DNA from 3 places in the Phytopseudomonas argentinensis genome. Region 2 is predicted to be linked to each of the others. Evidence: riboswitches for the same ligand, from Rfam matches in the RefSeq annotation. Region 2 holds a riboswitch; each other region holds the start of a gene.

Region 1 (7,338 bases), 790 kb from region 2:
AGACCGGCGGGCATTTTGGCGCCGGCCTCGGGGTGATCGAACTGACCGTCGCCCTGCACTACGTCTTCGATACGCCAGACGACCGCCTGGTGTGGGACGTCGGCCATCAGGCCTACCCCCACAAGATTCTTACCGGCCGCCGCGAGCGCATGGGCAGTCTGCGCCAGAAAGACGGCATCGCCGCCTTCCCGCGTCGCTCGGAGAGCGAATACGACACCTTTGGCGTTGGCCATTCCAGCACCTCGATCAGCGCCGCACTGGGCATGGCCATCGCCGCCCAGCGCCAGGGCAGCAAGCGCAAGTCGGTGGCGGTGATCGGCGACGGCGCGCTGACCGCCGGCATGGCCTTCGAAGCGCTCAACCACGCTGCCGACGTGAAGGCCAACATGCTGGTGGTGCTCAACGACAACGACATGTCGATCTCCAAGAACGTCGGCGGCCTGTCCAACTACCTGGCCAAGATCCTCTCCAGCCGCACCTACGCCAACGTGCGCGAAGGCAGCAAGAAAGTGCTGTCCAAGCTGCCCGGCGCCTGGGAAATCGCCCGCAAGACCGAAGAGCACGCCAAGGGCATGCTGGTCTCCGGCACCCTGTTCGAAGAGCTGGGCTGGAACTACATCGGCCCCATCGACGGCCACGACTTGCCGACCCTGCTGGCCACCCTGCGCAACATGCGCGACCTGGAGGGCCTGCAGTTCCTCCATGTGGTCACCAAGAAGGGCAAGGGCTTCGCGCCGGCCGAGGTCGATCCGATCGTCTACCACGCCATCACCAAGCTGGAGCCGATCAACGCGCCGGCCGAGGTGAAGAAGCCGTCCGGCCCGAAATACTCCAGCGTGTTCGGCCAATGGCTGTGCGAGATGGCCGCCCATGACGAACGCCTGATGGCGGTCACCCCGGCCATGAAGGAAGGCTCCGACCTGGTGGCGTTCAGCGAGCGTCACCCGGATCGCTACTTCGACGTGGCCATCGCCGAGCAGCATGCGGTGACGCTGGCCGCCGGCATGGCCTGCGAAGGCGCCAAGCCGGTGGTGGCGATCTACTCGACCTTCCTGCAGCGCGCCTACGATCAGCTGATCCACGACGTCGCTGTGCAGAACCTCGACGTGCTGTTCGCCATCGACCGCGCCGGCCTGGTCGGCGAAGACGGCCCGACCCACGCGGGCAGCTTCGACCTCTCCTACCTGCGCTGCATCCCCGGCATGCTGATCATGACGCCGAGCGATGAAAACGAGCTGCACCACATGCTCACCACCGGCTACCAGTTCACTGGCCCGGCGGCAGTGCGCTACCCGCGCGGCAGCGGCCCGAACGCAACCATCGACCGTGAGCTGACGCCACTGCCGATCGGCAAGGGCGTGGTGCGCCGCCAGGGCAAGGGTGTCGCCCTGCTGGTGTTCGGCGTGCAGCTGAATGAGGCCCTGCGCGTCGGCGAAACCCTGGACGCCACGGTGGTCGACATGCGCTTCGTCAAACCCCTCGACGAAGCGCTGGTCAGCGAACTGGCTGCAGGCCACGAGCTGCTGGTGACCATCGAGGAAAACAGCGTGATGGGCGGGGCCGGCAGCGCGGTCAGCGAATTCCTTGCCGCCCAGGGCACCCTCAAGCCAATGCTGCACCTGGGCCTGCCCGACAGCTATGTGGAGCACGCCCGCCCCGACCAGATGCTCGCCGAATGTGGCCTGGACGAAGCGGGCATCGAAGCGGCCGTGCGTCAGCGTCTTGAAAAAGGCTCAAGCAAAGCCTGACCGACTTGCTTGTGTTTCATGCAGTCACCTTCTAAGGTACGCCTCGTTCACCTCCTGCCAGGTGCGCGCGGCGCTGCCACGCCGCGCGTTAAACGGGAAGTCGGTGCGCTCGCTCCGCGCGCCAAGCCGACGCTGCCCCCGCAACGGTAATCGACCGCAATCAGCCGATTGCACAACCGCTCAACCGCCACTGGGTCTACCGGGAAGGCCAGCGGTTGCAGGTCGAAAGCCCGGATACCGCCCTTGCAGGACGAGACGTGTGTTGCGGAGGGCACCACCGTCAAGCGCTGCATGGGCTCATTGCCCCGGCTGGGCTTGCTCCTGCCCTCCTCGAACGTCTGCCGACCTTTGAGGAATTCACAGAATGAAATTATCCCGCCTGCTTCTGGCGACGTCGCTGGCCCCCGGCCTGGCACTAGCCTCCCCGACGAACTACGAGGATGCACTGAAGCTCTCGGAGACCGTGGTGACGGGCAACCGTGACGTGCAGCCGCGCGAACGGAGCAGCACCCCCACCACGGTATTCACCCGCGCCGACATCGAGCGCCTGCAGCCCGGCAGCGTGCTCGACCTGCTGAGCCGGGTGCCAGGGGTGCAGGTCACCCGCGCCGGTGGCCGCGGCAGCACCAGCGGCCTGTACATTCGCGGCACCAAGACCGCACAGAGCCTGGTGCTGGTCGACGGTCAGCGCATCGGCTCGGCATCTGCTGGTGGCGCGCCGCTGGAATACCTGAATGTCGAGCAGATCGAACGTGTCGAAGTGCTGCGCGGCTCACGCTCGGCCATCCATGGTGCCGATGCGATTGGCGGCGTGGTGCAGATTTTCACCCGTCGGGCTACGGGCGAAGGGCTCAACCCGCGCCTGCGCGTCGGCTATGGGTCGAACCACAGCTGGGAACGCAGCCTGGGCCTGTCCGGTGGCGATGCCGACACTCGTTTCAACCTCGGCCTGAGCGCCGACGACACCCGCGGCATCAATCGCACCCATGCCCGCGTGGCGCCGGACAGCGATCGCGACGCCTACCGCATCAACGCCTTCAGCGCCACCCTCAGTCACCGTTTCAGCGAAGCGCTGGCAGCCGGCTTCAGCGTGCTCGACCAGCGCGGCGAGAGCGAATACGACGGTGGCTGGGAAGGTGCCTACCCGTACGCCGACTATCAACTGACCAGTTACTCCGGGTTCCTCGACGCCCAGCTGCTGCCTGACTGGAAAAGCCGCCTGGAAGTCGGCCACAGCGAGAACCGCTCCGTCGAGCGCTTCGATGACGTGCCCGCCAGCAGCCCCTTCAACACCTACCGCAACAGCCTGGCCTGGCTCAACACCCTCGACCTGGGCGACGGCCACAGCCTGCTGCTCGGCGCCGATGGCTACCAGGAACAGCTCAACAGCGATACCGCCTACGCCGAGGACAGCCGCTGGAACCACGCCCTGCTGACGCAGCACCGTTACCGCGGCGAGCGCTTCAGTACCGAGCTGGGCCTGCGCCACGAGAAGAACCAGCAGTTCGGCAGCGCCAACACGTTCAGCGCGGCCCTGGGTTACCAGCTCGATGCGCGCAACGAGCTGATCTTCTCCTACGCCGAGGGCTTCCGCGCGCCGACCTTCAACGACCTCTACTGGCCAGGCGGCGGCAACCCGGACCTGCAGCCGGAGACCTCGAAATCCTACGAGTTGCAGTGGCGCAGCCAAGTGGCCGAGCGCACGGCGCTGCAGGCCTCGGTGTACCGCACCGACCTGCGTGATGCGATCAACGGCTGGCCCGCCGAGAACCTCGACAAGGCGCGTATCAACGGCTTCGAAGGCAGCCTGCAGCAGGAACTGCTGGGCTGGCAGGCCGCCCTTGGCCTGAGCCTGATCGATCCGCGCGACCGCAGCACCGGCAGGCAATTGAATCGCCGCGCCAAGCGCACCCTGAGCCTGGATGTGGATCGCCAGTTCGGCGACTGGTCATTCGGCGCCACCTGGCAGGCGGTCAGCCGTACCTACGACGACGTCGACAATCAGCGCGAGATCGCCGGCCACGGGCTGCTTGGCCTGCGCGGCAACTGGCAGGCGACAGCGGAGCTGGCGCTGGGGCTGAAAGTGGATAACGTGCTGGACAAGGGTTACAGCCGCGCCCAGTACGGCGATGGAAGCTGGCCCGTGACGAATTACCGGGAATACCGGGAAGAAGGCCGTACTGCCCTGCTGTCACTGACCTGGACCCCGGCGTTCTGAGAGCCCGGTCACGACCTTGTTCATTCGGAAACCCCGAATCCGTATTCCTGTGGATTGGCGGCGAAGTGGCGGAAGCAGCTGCAAGCTGCAAGCTACAAGTTCAAAGCAGCCCGCAGTGCTCTAGCTTCTTCTTGCCGCTTGAGGCTTGCGGCTTGAAGCTCAATATTCGCTTCTGCCTTTCTGTCATCACTGCTCGTGGCGCCTCGTCGAGAGAGCATGAAGAGGCCTGAGTCAGGAAATGGCCCGCAAGCGGCACCTACCCGGTCGATGGATCTCCCCGATCCGTTTAAACGCTGCGGGGGCGATCCAGCCGACATGATCACACCCAGCCCTGGGCCTTGAGTTCGCTCTTCACATAGGCGTAGTAGACCGGCGCCGCCACCAGCCCGGCGATGCCGAAGGCGGCCTCGAACACCAGCATCACCAAGAGCAGCTCCCAGGCCCGCGCCTTGATCTGCCCGCCGACGATGCGCGCGTTGAGGAAGTATTCGACCTTGTGGATAACGATCAGGTAGGCCAGTGCGCCCAGCGCCACCCAGATCGACAGCGACAGGCCGACCACGAAGATCGCGGTGTTGGAGATCAGGTTGCCGACCACCGGCAGCAGGCCGGCCACGAAGGTGATCACGATCAGCGTCTTGGTCAGCGGCAGGTGCACGTCGAACAGCGGCAGTACGCCCATCAGGAAGATGCCGGTGAAGGTGGTGTTGAGCAGGGAAATCTTGATCTGCGCGAAGACGATATTGCGAAACGCCTCGACGAAACGCTGCACGCGGGTCAGCAGGGCGCCGGCCAGGGGCTTGAGCTGATCCGGCTCGGGCACGCTCTGCAGGGCGATCACCGCGCCGAGGATCATGCCGATCAACACGGTGACGAACATGTGCACGGCGCCCTTGCCAAGCAGCTGCAGCTCGCTGATGTGCCCGCGCAGCCAGTCGTGCAGCGCGACGCGGATATCGTCGACGTTGGCCGGCAGGTAGGCCACCAAGGCTTCGGGCAACTGCTCGCGGGCGCGGTCGATCACACCGAGCAGCTTGCCCATCATCCGCCCCGGGTTGTTGAGCTCGTGCATCAGCAATGAGAAGGCGCCGGCGAAGAGCAGCCCGAGCACGGCGATCACCAGCACGCTGAGCACGCCGACCGCCAGCACCCGGCCCATGTGCCCCGCCAGCAGGCGCTGCATCGGCTGCGCCAGGCGGTTGACCAGTTCGAACACCAGCAGGCCGGCCAGCAGGCTGGGCAGCAATTTCAGGGGAAAGACCAGCAGGAGCGCGGCACCAACGATCAAGGCGCTGGCAGGGGAAAACCAGGGGGATACGGGGGCTTTCATAACGTCTGCAGTGAACCGGAAGGCGTTCAATCTGCCAGTTGGCGGCGCGCTTTACCAGCGTCATCGCACGCCCCGAGCGCAAGCCTTGACGGCGATCACCTGGCCGGCGCGAGCAACGCACAGAGCCTGGCCGTGGCAGCGAGCATTTGAAAGCTGGGTCGCTCGAGGCCTTTATCAGGCAACACCACCAACTGCTCGCTCCTTACCGCCCTGAGTTGCGGCCAGCGCAGCCAAGACTGCAACTGGCGCGCATCCCCGGCGATGATCAACGCCGGGTCACGCTGCAGCACAGCCTCCACGCTGACCTGCGGCGCGGGCAGCCTGAGGTCGGCAAACACGTTGCGCGCCCCGCATACCTGCAGGGCATCGCTGATGATCTGCTCGCCGCCGACGGTATACAGCGGTGCATCCCACACCTGATAGAACACCGGCAAGGGCTCGTCACGTCGATAACGCGCCCGTAACGCTTCGAGCCCTGCGACGAAGCGATCATGCAGGCGCCGCGCCGCCTGCGGCCGACCGAGCCGCTCGCCGACCAGCAGGAACTGCCTGGCCAGCTCGTCCAGCGAATGGGGCTCGAGCACCAGCATGGGAATATCGAAGGCCTGCAATTGCTCGCGCTGGGCAGCGCTGACACTGCCCGGCCACACCAGCAGCAGATCCGGCTGCAGGGCCAGCAGGGTTTCCATTTCCAGATTCCCGTAGCGCCCCACGGAGGGCAAGTGAGCCAATGCTGCCGGGCGCTCACCGCCATCGAGCACGCCGACCAGCGTGTCGCCGGCCCCCAGTTCGAGGACGATTTCGCTCAGCGACGGCGCCAGGCTGACCACCCGCTCGGCAGCCAGCAGCGAGGTCGCCTGCAGCCAAAGCAGCACGAGCAGCACGCCGCGCATCAGAGCTGCCGAGGAAGGCGGTAGAGGTAGAGCACCACGACGCTGGCCAGCGCCAGCAGAATCTGCGGCACCGCCTCCAGCCCGGCGAACACCGCCAGGGCGGCGATCCAGGCCGGCAGCCCGGCGCCCAGCAATGCCGGGCCGCGGCGCGCGGCCAGGGTCAGCCAGGCGGCAGGTTCGTCAGCGGTATTCAGGGCTTTCACGATGGCGAACAGGGCGCGCTTGTAGCCACTGAACAGCGGCAGACTGACGAACAGCGAAGCCAACCCAGCGATGAACAACGGCATGGCCAACACGCCCGGTTGGCGCCCGGCACCGAACAGCAGATTGATCAGCAGCAGTGGAGCCAGGGTCAGTGCCAGTTGCCGCCACCAGAGCAGGGCCAGCCGGCGCTTGACCGCGGCGCGGGTCAAGGCCGCTCGACCTCACCCTGGTGCAGCTTGCCGAGCATGTGCCCGAGCTTGCCGGCCTTGGTGGCCAGGTACTTGCTGTTGTGCGGGTTGTGGCCCAATTGCAGCGGCACGCGGTTGGCGACTGGAATGCCCATGTCGCCAAGCGCCTTGACCTTGCGCGGGTTGTTGGTCATCAGCTTGAGCGAGGAGATGCCCAGGTGCTCCAGCATCGGCAGGCAGATCGCGTAGTCACGCATGTCGGCACCGAAGCCCAGGCGCTCGTTGGCCTCGACTGTGTCGGCGCCGCTATCCTGCAGCTCGTAGGCGCGGATCTTGTTGAGCAGGCCGATGCCACGGCCTTCCTGACGCAGGTACAGCAGCACGCCGCGGCCCTCCTCGGCGATGGCACGCAGGGCGCCCTCGAGCTGGAAGCCACAATCGCAGCGCAGGCTGAACAGCGCGTCACCGGTCAGGCACTCGGAATGCAGGCGCCCCAGCACCGGCTCACCGTCGGCGACATTGCCGAAGGTCAGCGCGACATGCTCCTTGCCCGTGGCCTCTTCGAGAAAGCCATGCATGGTGAACACACCGAACGGCGTCGGCAGTTGGGAGGCGGCGACGAACACGACAGGCACCGGATGCTCCTGGTAGCGGAAAGGGATGCGAATTTGCGAGGGGTGATAGTGTAACAGCAGCGTCAGGAGCCGCGTCAGCCGAATTACCGATCAAAAGGATCGAGGACCGGCTCGGCCGTCGG
Region 2 (7,338 bases):
GATACCAGTGCCCCTGTGGATAAACCGTCAGGGTCGGGCCCTGGTCGCAGGGGAACTGGCATTGCGTACGGGTGATATGCACGCCGCCCCCGCACTCCAGTTTGCCGGCCGCCTTGACCTGCTCGCGCAGTTTTTTCCACAGCGGCAAGGCGCCGCGCCGGGTGCAGCGCGGGCCATTGCAGAGCAGCACGCGGTACTCGTGGGCGGGAATCTTCGACCAGGCGTGACTGCCCGGCAGCGCCGGCACCTCGACGCAGCCCAGGTGCAGCTCGGGCCGCTCGACCAGCGCGCAGGCGGCGCCGGCTGCATCGGCATCCAGCTGACCGAACAGGCTGGCGACGAATACCCGCTGGGGATCGGTCTTGCAGGCCAGCTCGCTGCGCAGCCAGTCGACATGCTGGCTGCTGCTCTGCGGCTCCAGGTCGATCACCAGCAGCGTGCCGCTGCCCTCGCCCACCCGCTGCCAGAGGCTGTCATAACCCGTACCGGTATCGACGATATCGGCCAGCGCCGGCTCGCCACGCAGCGCGACTAGGCGGGCACGAAACAGCTCGGCGAACGAGCCGTCGAGCAGGTCCGGGCCGGCGAACAGCACCTGGGCATAAGGCTTGGCAGTCATGGTCGGGCTCCGCAAAAAGTGCGGCAGTTTAACAGTGTCACGGCGGACGGGGCTTCGTAGCCTGGTTGAGCGCAGCAATACCCAGGATGGCCTGTGGATTCGCGCATCTATCGAAATGGCTTCCCGGGTTTCGCTGCGCTCTACCAGGGCCTACGGGTTGGTTGAGTTGGTTACGCCAATATCCAGCAACGCCTGCCACAGCGTCTCGGGCTCGGCGAACTCGCGATCCACCGCGGGCAACGCCGGCCGCTGCAACACCAGCACCGGCACGCCACGTTCGCGGGCGACCTGCAGCTTGTGTTCGGTGGCCGCGCTGCCGCTGTTCTTGCTGACCAGCACGTCGCAGTTCAGCCGCGCGAACAGCGCGCGCTCGTCCTCGAGGCTGAACGGCCCACGTGCTCCGATTACCTCGGCCCGCTCGCTGGCCGGCTGGCTTTGCAGGCAACGTACCGTCCAGTGCTGATGGGCGGGAATCTCGTGCAGATGCTCCAGCGGCTCGCGGCCCAGGGTGAACAGCGGCCGCCGAAAGGCGGCCAGGGCGGCGATCAACGAGGGCCAGTCGAACACCTCACGCCAGTCATCGCCGGGTGATGCCATCCAGCCCGGCCGCCGCAGCGCCCAGCAGGGAATGCCGGCCTGTGCGGCGGCGCGGGCCGCGTTGCGGCTGATCCGCGCGGCATATGGATGGGTAGCATCGACCAGCAGCTCGATGCCCGCCCTGTGGATAAAGTCGCCCAGCCCCTCGGCACCGCCAAAGCCACCAACGCGCACCTGGCAGGTCAGATCCCCAGGCACCTTGCCCAGTCCGGCCAGGCTGTAGATATGTTCGGGGCCGAGACGACGGGCGAGACCCAGCGCTTCGCCGATGCCGCCCAGCAACAGGGTGCGGCTCATCGTGGCTTGTGGACCTCGAGCAGGGTGATCGGCAGTGCGCCGCGCCAGGTATCGAAGCCGCCCAGAGGTTTGGCCTGGGCCGCCTCGATACGGGTCAGCTCGCCGCCCTGCTTGCCGCGAAAGGCGATCAGCGCCGCCTCGCTCTGCAGGGTCACCGCATTGGCCACCAGCCGGCCGCCGGGCTTGAGCGCCTGCCAGCAGCGCTCCAGCACACCCGCTGTGGTGACGCCGCCGCCGATAAAGATCGCATCTGGCGCAGCCAATCCCCCCAGCGCCTCGGGCGCCCGCCCGGCCACCAGTTGCAGGCCCGGTACGCCTAAGGCATCACGGTTATGGGCGATATGGGCCTGGCGCCCTTCATTGCCCTCGATGGCGATGGCGCGGCAGCTGGAGTGCACGCGCATCCACTCGATACCGATGGAGCCGCAGCCGGCGCCGACATCCCAGAGCAGCTCGCCGGGCGATGGCGCCAGGCGCGACAGGGTGATGGCGCGCACGTCGCGCTTGGTCAGTTGGCCGTCGTGGCGATAGGCGTCGTCCGGCAGGCCAGGCGTCAGCGGCAGGCGCTTGGCTTCATCGCCGGCGAGGCACTCGATGGCCACCAGGTTGAGATCCGCTGCGCGCGCCAGGAACCAGCCGTTGGCCAACCCGTCGATACGTCGCTCGCGCTCGCCACCCAGGTGCTCGAACACGCTCAGCCGGCTGGGGCCAAAGCCCCGTTCACGGAGCAATTCGGCGATGGCGGCCGGGCTGTCGCCATCGTTGCTCAGCACCAGCAGACGCACGCCGGGGTGGATCTGCGCCTGCAACGCCGCCAGCGGCCTGGCAACCAGGGACACCAGCGTGCAGCCCTGCAGCGGCCAGCCCAGGCGCGCCGCCGCCAGGGAAGCGGACGACGGCGCCGGCAGAATGCGCAGCTCACCCGGCTCCAGCTCGCGGGCCAGGCTGGCGCCCACGCCAAACAACATCGGATCACCGCTGGCCAGTAAGCACACCAGTGTACCGCGCCTCTCGAGCACCGGCACCAGGGAAAACGGCTTTGGCCAGGGTAGGCGCGTGGCACGGATGCAAGGGGGCAACAGCGCCAACTGGCGCTCGCTGCCGACCACCTGCTCGGCCGCCAGCAACGCATGCCGCGCCGCCTTGCCGAGGCCGGGGTAGCCGTCTTCACCAATGCCCACGACGGTCAGCCAGGGGGTCATGCGTTTTTCCTCATTAATCAGAACTACCCGTACTCATTCGCCATAAAGAACCAGCGTGCTTTCCGTAGGGTGGACAATGCTCTTCTTGTCCACCTTTGCAATGCTGGAACGGTGGACGGATGGAGCGTCGTCCACCCTACGTCTGCGTGGGAATGCCGCTCAGGACGCTTCGCGTCCGCTGCTGAACGAGTGCACCTGGTGGACAAAAACAGCGTTGTCCACCCTACTCAGGCCCGCGATTCGTAGGGCATGGCTACCATCCGACGAGGCGGCTTTTCATCCCGGCGGGCAAAGCGGGCATAATAGCGCCTCTGTCGGTGCCCAGCGGCTACATGTGAGCAAAAGCGGGCCTAAGAGGGAACACGAGAAAACCTGTTCAATAGCTAGCGAGCTAGCGCCCTGCAACGCAGCAGGGCCGACGCGCAGCAGATATTGGGCAGGTTTCAGCCGTGGCTGCCCCCGCAACTGTAGCAGCGAGCGCCTGCGCCAATCGCCACTGGGAAACCGGGAAGGCCGGCCAGGCGCCATGACCTGCGAGCCAGGAGACCTGCCGACCGATTCAGTCGCATGTGCCCACACCGGACGGGGTGTCCCGGTGAGAGAAGCTGACCCTTCTCTGGCCTGTCCTCGAACGGATGCCCATGTGACCCGACCCCGGTGATCCGTTGAAACAGGCTTTTCGCATTCCGTCCACTGCTGTTCGCCCCTCGGCCTGTCCGGGGTTGCTGCGTATCGTGCAGGCGAAGGATGGCGGCATCTGCCGCATCAAGCTGCCCTGTGGTCGCCTCGAAGCCGAGCAGGCCGAGCGCGTCGCCAGGGCGGCGCTGCAGCATGCCGGCGGGGTGATCGAAGCCACCAACCGCGGCAACCTGCAGATTCGCGGTATCCGGGTAGGCCGCGAAGACGCACTGATAACCGAGCTGCTGGACGCCGGCCTGGGGCCCAACACACCCGGTGCCGATGACGTACGCAATCTGATGGTCAGCCCGGCCGCCGGCCTCGATCCGCAGGCACTTGTGGATAGCTCGCCACTGGCTGCCGAGCTGCTGGCCACCCTGGAAAACTCTCCGCGCCTGCATGCCCTGTCACCGAAGTTCGCCCTGCTGCTCGACGGCGGCGAACGCCTGGCGATGCTCGAACACCCCCACGATATCTGGCTCAGCGCCCTTACCCTCGGAGATGGGATCGGCTATGCCTTCGGCCTGGCCGGTTGCCCGCCGGTCACGGCAAAGGATGCACCCGCGCTGGCTGTGGTGCCCCAAGCCCTGGCTCATAAGCTGATCATCGCCCTGCTCGATCTGTTCCTGGAGCTGGCCACGCCCGAGCAGGCACGCATGCGCCATCTGCTGGAAATCCATTCGCCTGCCGAGCTGCTGCAGCGTCTGCAGGCACGGCTGGAGGATGCGCTGCTGCCGGCCGGCAATTGGCGCCGGCCCCCGGCGCAAGCCAATGCCCATCTCGGCATCAAGGGGCAGCGCCAGCCGGGTCTCGTGCATATCGGCGCCGCCACCGTGCTCGGTCGGCTGGAGGCCGAACAGCTGGCCGGCCTGGCGGATCTCGCCCGCCGTCATGGCGATGGCGCCCTGCGCCTGACGCCCTGGCAGAGCGTGTTGCTGCCCAATGTTCCCGAGGCGGCTGCCGATGGGGTTATCCACAGCCTGCATGCGCTGGGCCTGTTGACCGATGCCGCCGCGCCGCTGGCCCGCATCATCGCCTGCACCGGCGCCAGCGGTTGCGCCAAGGGCTTGGCCGACACCAAGGTCGATGCCCTGCGCCTGGCCGAACGGCTACCCGCTGGCAGCGAGCAGCCGGGCATTCACCTCACTGGCTGCAGCCGCTCCTGCGCCGCCGCCCACCGCGCGCCCTTCACCTTGCTGGCGGTGGCCGAGGGTCGTTACGACCTGTTCGCCCGCCAGCCCCTCGGCACGGGCTTCGGCCAGTTGCTGGGCCTCCACCTGACACCTGACGAGGCCGCCGAATTGCTGGCCTCGCTCACCGCTACCCGGAGTTTCACCCGATGACCGATTACATCCGCGATGGTCAGGCGATCTATCGCAATTCCTTCGCCATCATTCGTGCCGAGGCCGACCTGAGCGGCATTCCGGCTGATCTGGAGAAGCTCGCGGTGCGGGTCATCCACGCCTGTGGCATGGTCGATGTGGTGCAGGATCTGCGCTTCTCGCCGGGCGCCGGTACCGCCGGGCGTGAAGCGCTGGCCAAGGGCGCGACGATTCTCTGCGACGCACGCATGGTCGCCGAAGGCGTGACCCGTGCACGGCTGCAGGCCGCCAACCCGGTGATCTGCACCCTCAACGATGCCGGCGTACCGGAACTGGCCAAACGGTTGGGCAACACCCGCTCGGCGGTGGCCCTGGAACACTGGCGCGAGCACTTGGAAGGCTCGGTGGTGGTGATCGGCAATGCACCGACGGCGCTGTTCTACCTGCTCGATATGCTCGCCGCGGGTGCGCCCAAGCCGGCGTTGATTCTCGGCTTCCCGGTCGGTTTCGTCGGTGCCGCCGAATCCAAGGACCTGCTTGCTGCCACTTATGCCGAGCATGGCGTGCCCTACGTGATCGTCCAGGGCCGCCGCGGGGGCAGCGCCATGGCCGCCGCGGCGATCAATGCCCTGGCGACGGAGGTCGAGTGATGAACGGTATGGACCTCCCCGGCAAAGGCCGCCTGATCGGCCTGGGCGTAGGCCCGGGCGACCCGGAGCTGATCACCCTCAAGGCCCTGCGTTTGCTGAAAGCGGCGCCGGTGGTCGGCTATTTCGTGGCCAAGGCCAAGGCCAACGTCGGCCAGGGCGGCAATGCCTTCGGTATCATCGAGGCGCATCTGGATGAAAGCCAGCAGCGCCTGCCGCTGGTCTACCCGGTCACCACCGAAAAGCTCGAACCGCCGCTGACCTACGAAGGCGTGATCAGCGACTTCTACGACACCTGCGCGGCGCAGATCGCCGCCCACCTGGATGCCGGCCGCGACGTGGCGGTGATCTGCGAAGGTGACCCGTTCTTCTACGGCTCCTACATGTATCTGCACGACCGCCTCGCCGAGCGCTACGAGGCCGAGGTGATTCCTGGCGTCTGCTCGATGCTCGGCAGTGCGGCAGTGCTCGGCGTGCCGCTGGTGTACCGCAACCAGAGCCTGTCGGTACTCTCCGGCGTGCTGCCCGAGGACGAACTGCGCGAGCGCCTGCAGGGCGCCGAAGCCGCCGTGGTGATGAAGCTCGGCCGCAACTTCGAGAAGGTGCGCCGCGTGCTGCAGAGCCTCGGCATGCACGACCGCGCCCATTACGTGGAACGGGCGACCATGGCCAACCAGCGCATCGTGCCGCTCGATGAAGTCGAGCCGATGGCCTCGCCGTATTTTTCGATGATCGTGGTGCCGGGCGAGAAGTGGCGCGGTTGAGCCGCGCCCTCTCCTGCATGTTGAATCTGGAATCCCCATGACCCTTTCCCCTGCCATCGTCATCCTCGGCCCCTCCGCGCTGGCCACCGCCCGGCGCATCCAGGCGCTTTATCCACAGGCAGTGATCCACGGCCTGAGTGGCCGGATCGAGGCCGATCAGGCCTACGCCGACTTCGGCGACACCCTGCGCAACCTGTACCGCAGCGGCGCGCCGATCATCGCCCTGTGCGCCGCCGGTATCGTGATCCGCAGCCTGGCGTCGCTGCTCGCCAGCAAGGGCGCCGAGCCACCCGTGCTGGCGGTGGCCGAAGACGGCAGCGCGGTGGTGCCGCTGCTCGGTGGCCTGGGTGGGGTCAACCGCATGGCCCGGGAGATTGCCACGGCGCTAGAGGTCAGCGCGGCGATCACCACCAGCGGCGAACTGCGCTTCGGCACCTGCCTGCTCGACCCGCCAGGCGGCTACGCCCTGGCCGATATCGAGCAGGGCAAACGTTTCGTTTCCGATCTGCTCGGCGGTGAGCGCCTGCGCATCGAGGGTAACGCGCCCTGGCTGGATCGGGGCAAGCTGCCGATGGCCGACAATGGCGGGCGCACCCTGCATATCACTCCCTCGCAACGCGCAGCGCGGCCGGACGAACTGCTGATTCATCCCCGCACGCTGCTGGCCCTGGTCGACAGCGCGGACGATCTCGCTGCGCGAATCGGCCAGGCGTTCGAACAGGCTGGCCTGGCGCAGAAATCCCTCGCCGCCCTGCTCGCGCCGCCAGCGCTGATGACCGACAAACACCTGGCTCAGGTCGCCGCCGAGTTCGCCGTACCGCTCCGTTTTATCCGCCCTGAGGATGCGCTGCCGCCTCAGCTGCAGCGCAGCGAAAACCTGCAGCTGCTGCAGGCCGCATCCCCCGAAGCTGCACAGAACATTGGCCGCCCACTCGGGCGCCTGAGCGTGATCGGCCTGGGCCCCGGCGCCGCCGAACATATGACCCCCGCGGTACGCCGCGCCCTGGATGAAGCCCAGGACCTGCTCGGCTACGAAACCTACGTGAAGATGGCCGAGCCGCTGCGCGACGATCAGGTGCGCCATTGCAGCGACAACCGCGAGGAACTGCAGCGCGCCCGCCACGCCTTCGAACTGGCCGCCAGCGGTCGCCGCGTGGTGGTGATCTCCTCCGGCGACCCCGGCGTTTTCGCCATGGCGGCGGCGGTGCTGGA
Region 3 (7,338 bases), 2.0 Mb from region 2:
GAAAAACTTGCCAAACGAGCGCAGCACGATCAGCCCGGGCGAATGCGCGTGGGCGGCCAGGCTCTGCTCCGGGGTGCAGTCGATAAAGGCTTCATCGACGATCAGCCAACCACCCCGCTCGGCCAGGCGCGCATGCCAGGCATACAGCTGCTCGGGAGAAAAGCGCCGCCCGGTGGGATTGTTGGGATTGACCAGCAGCAGTACATCGAGGCGCTCCAGCGCGCGGTTGACGCCGGCCTCGCTGATCTCCAGCACCCGGTGCCCTTCGCGCTGCCAGGCCGCCCCATGCTCGGCATAGGCCGGCGACACGATGCCAACCCGTGCCTCGCGACGCAGCCGCGGCAGGCACTGGATCGCCGCCTGGGAGCCGGCCACCGGCAGCAGCCCGGCGGCGCCGTAATAGGCGCAGGCGGCGGCTTCCAGGCCATCGTCCTGCTCCGGTAGGCGATTCCAGGCCTGCGCGGGAATTTCCGGCAGCGCCAGGCTGTAAGGCGCCACGCCGGTCGACACGTCCAGCCAGTCGCTCAACGGGATGCCATAGTGCAGCGCCGCCTTGCGCAATCGCCCGCCGTGCTCAAGCAAGGCACACCTCCCCGGTCAGCATCAGCAGCAACCAGAGCAATACACCGCCCCACACCAGGTTCATTGCCCGCTCGATATCCCGCGCCCGTGGCGGCGGCCCTTCACCCAGCCCGGGGCGCGGGTGCAGCTCGCCATGATAAACCGCCGCGCCACCGAGGCTGACGCCCAGCGCCCCGGCCCCCGCAGCCATCACCGGCCCGGCGTTGGGGCTGTCCCACTGCGGCGCCTGGCGCTGCCAGCAGCGCATCGCCAGGCTGGTACGCCCCAGCAGCGCATAGGTCAGCGCCACCAGCCGGGCCGGCACGTAATTGAGCAGGTCATCGATCTTCGCAGCCGCCCAGCCGAAGCGCTCGAAACGCGCGTTGCGATAGCCCCACATGGCGTCCAGGGTGTTGCTCAGACGGTACAGCACCACGCCCGGCGCCCCGGCGACGAGAAACCAGAACAGCGCGGCGAACACCGCGTCGCTGCCGTTTTCCAGCACCGACTCGGTGCCGGCACGGGCCACGCCGTTAGCATCCAGGTCCTCGGTACGGCGGCTGACCATGTAGCCAACCCGCTGCCGGGCCAGCGGCAGGTCACCCAGGCGCAGCGCCTGGGCCACCGGCTGGGCGTGCTGATCGAGGCTGCGCAGCCCCAGGGCGGCGTACAGGGCGAGGATCTGCACCAGCCAACCGACCCATGGCAGCTGCACCAACATCAGGGTGAGCAGCGTCAACGGCAGCACCGCCAGGCACCAGGCGCTCACTCCGTGGCTGCGCCAGCCGCCACCGGACGGGTTGAAGCGCTGCTCCAGGCGGTCGGCCAATTTGCCGAAGCCCACCAGCGGGTGCCAGCGCTTCGGCTCGCCGAGGGCGGCATCCAGGGCCACGCCCGCGACGGCGCTGAGGATCAGGCTCATGGACGGTTCTCGTTAATCATGGTGATCCCAGCGGTTCTGAAACAGCAATTCATGCAGCGGCCGCACCTGTGCCCAGCCTTCCTGAGCCAGCATCGGCGCTGGGTAGAAGGCCTGCACCGGCCCCAGGCAGAGCACCGCGACCGGCTTGCTACCCGGCGGCATGCCCAGCAATTCGGCCAGCGCGACGGGGTCGAACAGCGACACCCAGCCCATGCCCAACCCTTCGGCACGGGCTGCCAACCACAGGTTCTGGATCGCGCAGGACAGCGACGCCATGTCCATTTCCGGCAAGGTGCGCCGGCCGAACACATGGGCCTCTCGGCCCTCCATCAGCGCGGCCACCAGCACTTCGGCGCAATCGCGAACACCCTCGACCTTCAGGCGCATGAATTCGTCCGAACGCTCGCCCAGGGCCTCGGCGGTCAGCTGACGTTCGCGCTCGACCAGTTGGTAAATGCCTTCACGCAGCGCCGCCCGGGTGACGCGGATAAAGCGCCACGGCTGCATCAGCCCGACGCTGGGCGCCTGGTGCGCGGCTTCGAGCAAGCGGGCGAGTAGCTCGGGCGCCACCTCGCCGCCGCTGAAATGGCGCATGTCGCGGCGCTCGGCGATGGCGCGGTAGATGGCGGCGCGCTCTTCGGCGCTGAAGGCGTGCTCGCTCATGGCCGCAGCAACGCCGCGGCGGCCGTCGGGTTCGACGGCAGATAGAAGTGGATATAAGAGGCGGTCAGGCGCCCGATCCGAAATACCGCCTCGCTGACCGGCTTGTCATTCGGACAGTCGCCAAGGACCAGTGGCTGCAACCCGGACTCCAGGCGCGAATGGTGGTAGCTGTGCCCGCGCAGTTCGCCCTCGGGCAGTGCCACGCGCTGCAACGCCAGGGCGACCAGGCGCTTCTGCATCTGCCCGTGGCCAGGCACCAGGCCGGCCAGTTCGGCGCGCTCGCCGGCGACATCGCTCAGCGATTCGAGCAGGTACAGCATGCCGCCGCACTCGGCGAGCAGCGGCTTGCCGGCCTGCTGGTGCGCCCTGATGGCGTCGATCATCGGTCGATTGCCACTCAGTGCCTGCAGATGTAGTTCCGGGTAGCCGCCGGGCAGATAGAGGCTGTCCACCTCGGGTAGCGCTTCGTCGCCCAGCGGGCTGAAAGACACCAGGGTCGCCCCCATGCGCTCAAGCAGATCGAGATTGGCCTGGTAGATAAAGGCGAAGGACGCATCGTGCGCCACGCCGATACGCACGCCTTCCAGCAGCGGTTCCAGTGGCGCCAGCGCGGGCGCCGCGAAGGTCACGGGCGGCGGCATGGTCAGGGTGGCGGTCTGCTCGAGGGCATCGGCCGCGGCATCCAGGCGCACATCCAGGTCGGCCAGCTCGGCGGCCTGTACCAGACCAAGGTGCCGGCTTGGCAGCTCGATGGCGGCACTGCGCGGCAACGAGCCGTACCAGCGGATCGAGGCCGGCAGGCTGTCACGGATCAGGTCGTTATGGCGACCTGGATTGACCCGGTTGCCGAGCACGCCGGAGAACGGCAGGTCCGGCTGGTAGCTGGCCAGGCCAACGGCCAGGGCGCCGAAGGTCTGGGCCATGGCCGAACCGTCGATCACCCCAAGCACCGGCACGCCGAAACGACGCGCCAGGTCAGCTGCCGACGGCGAGCCGTCGAACAACCCCATCACGCCTTCGATGAGAATCAGATCGGCCTCGCCCGCCGCTTCCCAGAGCAGCCGCCGGCTCTCGGCCTCGCCGACCATCCACAGGTCGAGCTGATAGACCGGGTTGCCGCTGGCACGGGAGAGGATCATCGGGTCGAGAAAATCCGGCCCGCACTTGAATACCCGCACCCGCTTGCCCTGCCGGGTATGCAGGCGCGCCAGGGCGGCGGTGACGGTGGTCTTGCCCTGCCCCGAAGCCGGCGCGGCAATCACCAGGGTCGGGCAGCGCCGTGGCGTCCCCGGCTCGACGGACAGCGCTTGCTGCGTATTCAAAATTCCACGCCCTTCTGCGCCTTCACCCCGGCCTTGAAGGCATGCTTGACCAGGGTCATCTCGGTCACCGTGTCGGCGGCCTCGAGCAACGCCGGCGGCGCGCCGCGGCCGGTCACCACCACGTGCTGCAGTTCCGGGCGCGACTCGATATCGCGCAGCACCAGATCCAGGTCCAGATAACCGTGCTTGAGGGCGATATTCAGCTCATCGAGCACCACCAGGGCGATCCGCGGATCGCCCAGCAATTGCCTGGCGACATCCCAGGCCTGGCGGGCCTTCTCGATGTCGCGCTGGCGATCCTGGGTATCCCAGGTGTAACCCTCGCCCATCACGTGGTAGCTGACTTCATCGGGGAAACGGCGGAAAAACTGCTCCTCGCCGGTGGCCATGCCGCCCTTGATGAACTGCACCACGCCCACCTTGAGGCCATGGCCCAGCGCTCGGGCAACCATGCCGAAGGCCGAGCTGCTCTTGCCCTTGCCGTTGCCGCTGTGCACCAGCAGCAAACCGTATTCGTCCTGGGCCTGGGCGATCCTGTCGTCCATCAGCGCCTTCTTGCGCGCCATACGGGCGTTGTGGCGCGCATCGCGTTCGGCCGATTCGCGACTGGGGGGTGGGGTCGACTCGCTCATGGGATCTCCTCGGTGCCAGCACGCCTGCGCAGCTGAAACGCTCAGGCATGCATTGATGCCTGACGATAAAAACGATCACGCAGGAGCAGGCAGGGGCTGGCCCTGGGGCCGCGCACCGGCCGCGCCCACCGCGCAACCTAAGGAAAAAGCGACAGGCCGGTCTCCGGGCTTGCGAGCGCGAGTCCCCTGGGACACAGCGACCAACGCGCCTTCCCGTATCAGCGATACAGTGGCCAGAAGCGTGGTTGGACTCGTTTACCGTTGCGGGGGCAGCGTCGGCATTGCTCGCTTGGCGGCAGCGCACCGACTTCCCAGTTTCACCCCTGGCCGCGACCAGGGGCACCTGAAGCAGGTCGCAAAGGGTAAGGACTGACGGCGTAAGCGTCAATCGCAGAGTCGGTGATGTCGCACGGCCTCGCGCGACGGCATGCTCAGGGATGGCTGGCCAGTTCCACCGGAAAGACGCGCTTGGCTTCGATATAGGTGCGCTGCCAGTAGCTGTTGCCAAGGCTGTCCAGGCGCACCGTGCCACCTGAGGATGGCGCATGCACGAAGCGCCCTTCGCCGACGTAGATGCCGGCATGGCTGACCTGCCGTCCACCGTTGGTGGCGAAGAACACCAGATCGCCACTGCGCAGGGAATCCCGGCCAATGGTCGGCGCGCGCATGCTGATCAGCTCGCGCGTCGAGCGCGGCAGCCTGATGCCGGCGGCGTCACGGTACACGTAGCCGATCAGCCCACTGCAGTCGAAACCGCTGTCCGGCGTATTGCCGCCGTAACGATAGGGGGTACCCACCAGACCCAGTGCGCGGAACAGCACATCGTCCGCGCCCCCCTGATAACCACCGGGTGCAGGCATGACCACGACGGGTTGCGGGGCAGGTGCGGGCACTCGGCTGGAGCAGGCACCGAGCAGTGCGGCGAGCAGAAGGAAGGCGATACGGACGGTGGCAGTCATGGACGGACGATCCTGGAGCCTGAATGCGCCCTACTCTGCCGTGTTCACAACTGCAGTGCAAGCTTTAGCTTTACACTGCAGTCGCTTGAAAACATTCGAATTGTTACCCGAGCATGCTGACCGGGCAACTCCCCATCAGTGTTGAGAGGCCAAATGCTCGGTCGGCGCCAATGCCAGAACGCGCTTGGCTTCAATGAAGGTGCGCTTCCAATAGCCATCGTCCAGGCTGTCGATACGCACGCCGCCGCTGCGACGGCTGGAGGAATGGATGAATTGATCGTCACCCAGGTAGATGCCGGCGTGGCTGACGCGGCCGCGACCGGCCGTGCTGAAGAACACCAGATCGCCGGGTTTCAGGGCCTTGCGATCGACCAGCGGGGCATCGATGTTGATCATGTCGCGAGTCGAGCGCGGCAGTTCCATCCCCAGCTCCTCGCGGAACAGGTAGCCGATGAAGCCGCTGCAATCGAAACCGGTTTTCACCGAGGTACCACCGAAGCGGTAGCGCGTGCCGATCAGGGAAATACCCTTTTCCAGCACGCTGTCCGCCAGTTGCGGCAAGGCGTAAGGGGCATGATTGGCGAAATCGACGACAGCGTCGTTTTCGCCGGCATCCTTGAGCTCCACGACAGGCGCAGCGACCACCGGCCTGGCAGGCAATGAAGCCTGGGCCTGAGGCGTATCGATCTGGGGTTGCGAGGTGTGGTTAGCGCAGGCGGCGAGAACCAATGTGAGTGCGAGAGGCACGAGGGGTGCGAAGCGTTTGCGCATGGGCACGACCGTGGCATGAAAAATGAACAGCCGCGACTATGCCCGCGAACGGGCTCATTTGCAAATATTATGAGCAGCGATGTGACTCAGTAGTTCCGGGAAAACATCTAAGGCCCGTTCTTCCAGCCGCAAGTCAACCCGGTCACTGACCCGGGTGTGCGACAAATTGACCTCCACCGTCACGCCTCCCGACCGGCGCGCCTGCAGCAGCGGCTCGGCTATATAAGGAAAGCTGGCGCTGGTGCCGGCACTGATCACCAGGTCGAAACCCTTCGCCAACTGCCGTCGTAGACGCTCCAGGGCTACGGACGGCAACAGCTCCCCGAACAACGTCACCGGTGGGCGCAGCACGCCATCGCAAGCCGCGCACAGCGGTGGTAGCGGCCGCTGCAGATGCTCGGCCAACCGCTCGTCGGTTTGTCCGCATCGCTGGCAATAAAGCGGCGCCAATTCTCCGTGAATCTCTATCAGCCGGTCCATGGGGCTGCCGGCCAGGCGGTGGTACCCATCGATATTCTGGGTCAGCACCCAGCATTCGGGCTTGATGGCCTGCAGTTCGGCTATCGCCTGGTGGCCGGCGTTCGGCCCGGCGCCCAGGCAGGCGCTGCCAAGCTGCGCCAGGTATTTCCAGCACAGCGCCGGATCACGGCGCAGCATCTCGCCGGACATGGCCACCTCGATCGGCACGCCATCATCGGTATGGTCGTTGTACAGGCCGCCGATGCCGCGGTAGGTGGGCAAGCCGGAGTCGGCGGAAATTCCCGCCCCGGTGATGATCAGGATGCGCTGCGCGTCGATGAACGCCGACGCCAGGCGCTGCAGTTGCGGCCGCATCAATGGTTGACCGTATGGGCCAGCATCACCGAAAGCTGGCACAGGGGCCGACCACTTTCCCAATGCCACTGATTGAATGCTGCCTGAACCGCTGCGCGGTCGCGCTGGCTGCTGGGTACCTTGTCGACGATCTTCTGCGCCTTGAGGGCGGCGACCATGTCGTCGCTGGGAATAAAGGTGTCCTTGCCGACCATGCGCAGAAAGCGCGGCGCGGAAAGCCCGCCGAGCTGGGTGCCCTGCTTGGCCAGCCAGTGCCAGAGGCCGACGATATCGGTCACCGGCCACTCGGCGATCAGCGCACCAAAGGCGAAGCCGGGTTTGGGCGCAGCGGCCTTCCCCGCAGCCGCCGGGCCGGTGAGCGCACCGTGCTCGACATCGAGGATGAACTGCGCATTGCGCGGCACGCTCTTGAGCTTGCCCAGGTGGCGAATCAGCCGGGCATCCTGCATCAGTCGTTCCAGGCGCTCGCCCCCCATCAGCACGACCTTTTCCGGGTCGAAGCCGAAGAACACTTCCTCGAAGGCCGGCCACTTGGCGTCGACCAGGCTGTGCTTGAGGCCGGCCCTGAAGATGCGCAGGCTCATGATCGACAGGTAGCGATCGTTACCCAGCGCGCGCAGCTTCTTGTCCGAAACCGGCTGCGGCAGCCGCGCCTCGAGCGCCTCGACCGAGCC

The links. A riboswitch is a leader RNA that binds a small molecule or an ion and turns the genes downstream of it on or off. The one in region 2 is predicted to bind cobalamin.
Region 1: linked by a shared signal. The riboswitch ahead of SA190iCDA_RS05985 (TonB-dependent receptor domain-containing protein) and the one ahead of cobG (precorrin-3B synthase) in region 2 are both predicted to bind cobalamin.
Region 3: linked by a shared signal. The riboswitch ahead of cobO (cob(I)yrinic acid a,c-diamide adenosyltransferase) and the one ahead of cobG (precorrin-3B synthase) in region 2 are both predicted to bind cobalamin.

Annotation. Positions count from the first base shown of each region.
Region 1 is NZ_CP056087.1:1,318,262-1,325,599, reverse strand. It holds gene dxs (1-deoxy-D-xylulose-5-phosphate synthase) at 1-1,748, shown strand, start outside; cobalamin riboswitch at 1,791-2,009, shown strand; gene SA190iCDA_RS05985 (TonB-dependent receptor domain-containing protein) at 2,113-3,966, shown strand; gene SA190iCDA_RS05980 (AI-2E family transporter) at 4,286-5,296, opposite strand; gene SA190iCDA_RS05975 (helical backbone metal receptor) at 5,392-6,189, opposite strand; gene SA190iCDA_RS05970 (MFS transporter) at 6,189-6,602, opposite strand; gene ribA (GTP cyclohydrolase II) at 6,599-7,216, opposite strand; gene SA190iCDA_RS05960 (DUF192 domain-containing protein) at 7,307-7,338, opposite strand, start outside.
Region 2 is NZ_CP056087.1:524,252-531,589, forward strand. It holds gene SA190iCDA_RS02430 (2Fe-2S ferredoxin) at 1-619, opposite strand, end outside; gene SA190iCDA_RS02435 (cobalt-precorrin-6A reductase) at 770-1,513, opposite strand; gene cbiE (precorrin-6y C5,15-methyltransferase (decarboxylating) subunit CbiE) at 1,510-2,715, opposite strand; cobalamin riboswitch at 3,014-3,285, shown strand; gene cobG (precorrin-3B synthase) at 3,381-4,736, shown strand; gene SA190iCDA_RS02450 (precorrin-8X methylmutase) at 4,733-5,365, shown strand; gene SA190iCDA_RS02455 (precorrin-2 C(20)-methyltransferase) at 5,374-6,126, shown strand; gene cobJ (precorrin-3B C(17)-methyltransferase) at 6,164-7,338, shown strand, end outside.
Region 3 is NZ_CP056087.1:3,618,452-3,625,789, forward strand. It holds gene cobD (threonine-phosphate decarboxylase CobD) at 1-582, opposite strand, end outside; gene cbiB (adenosylcobinamide-phosphate synthase CbiB) at 575-1,483, opposite strand; gene bluB (5,6-dimethylbenzimidazole synthase) at 1,496-2,146, opposite strand; gene SA190iCDA_RS16210 (cobyrinate a,c-diamide synthase) at 2,143-3,450, opposite strand; gene cobO (cob(I)yrinic acid a,c-diamide adenosyltransferase) at 3,465-4,100, opposite strand; cobalamin riboswitch at 4,237-4,462, opposite strand; gene SA190iCDA_RS16220 (C40 family peptidase) at 4,532-5,059, opposite strand; gene SA190iCDA_RS16225 (C40 family peptidase) at 5,195-5,830, opposite strand; gene SA190iCDA_RS16230 (NAD-dependent deacylase) at 5,885-6,664, opposite strand; gene SA190iCDA_RS16235 (DNA-3-methyladenine glycosylase I) at 6,664-7,338, opposite strand, start outside.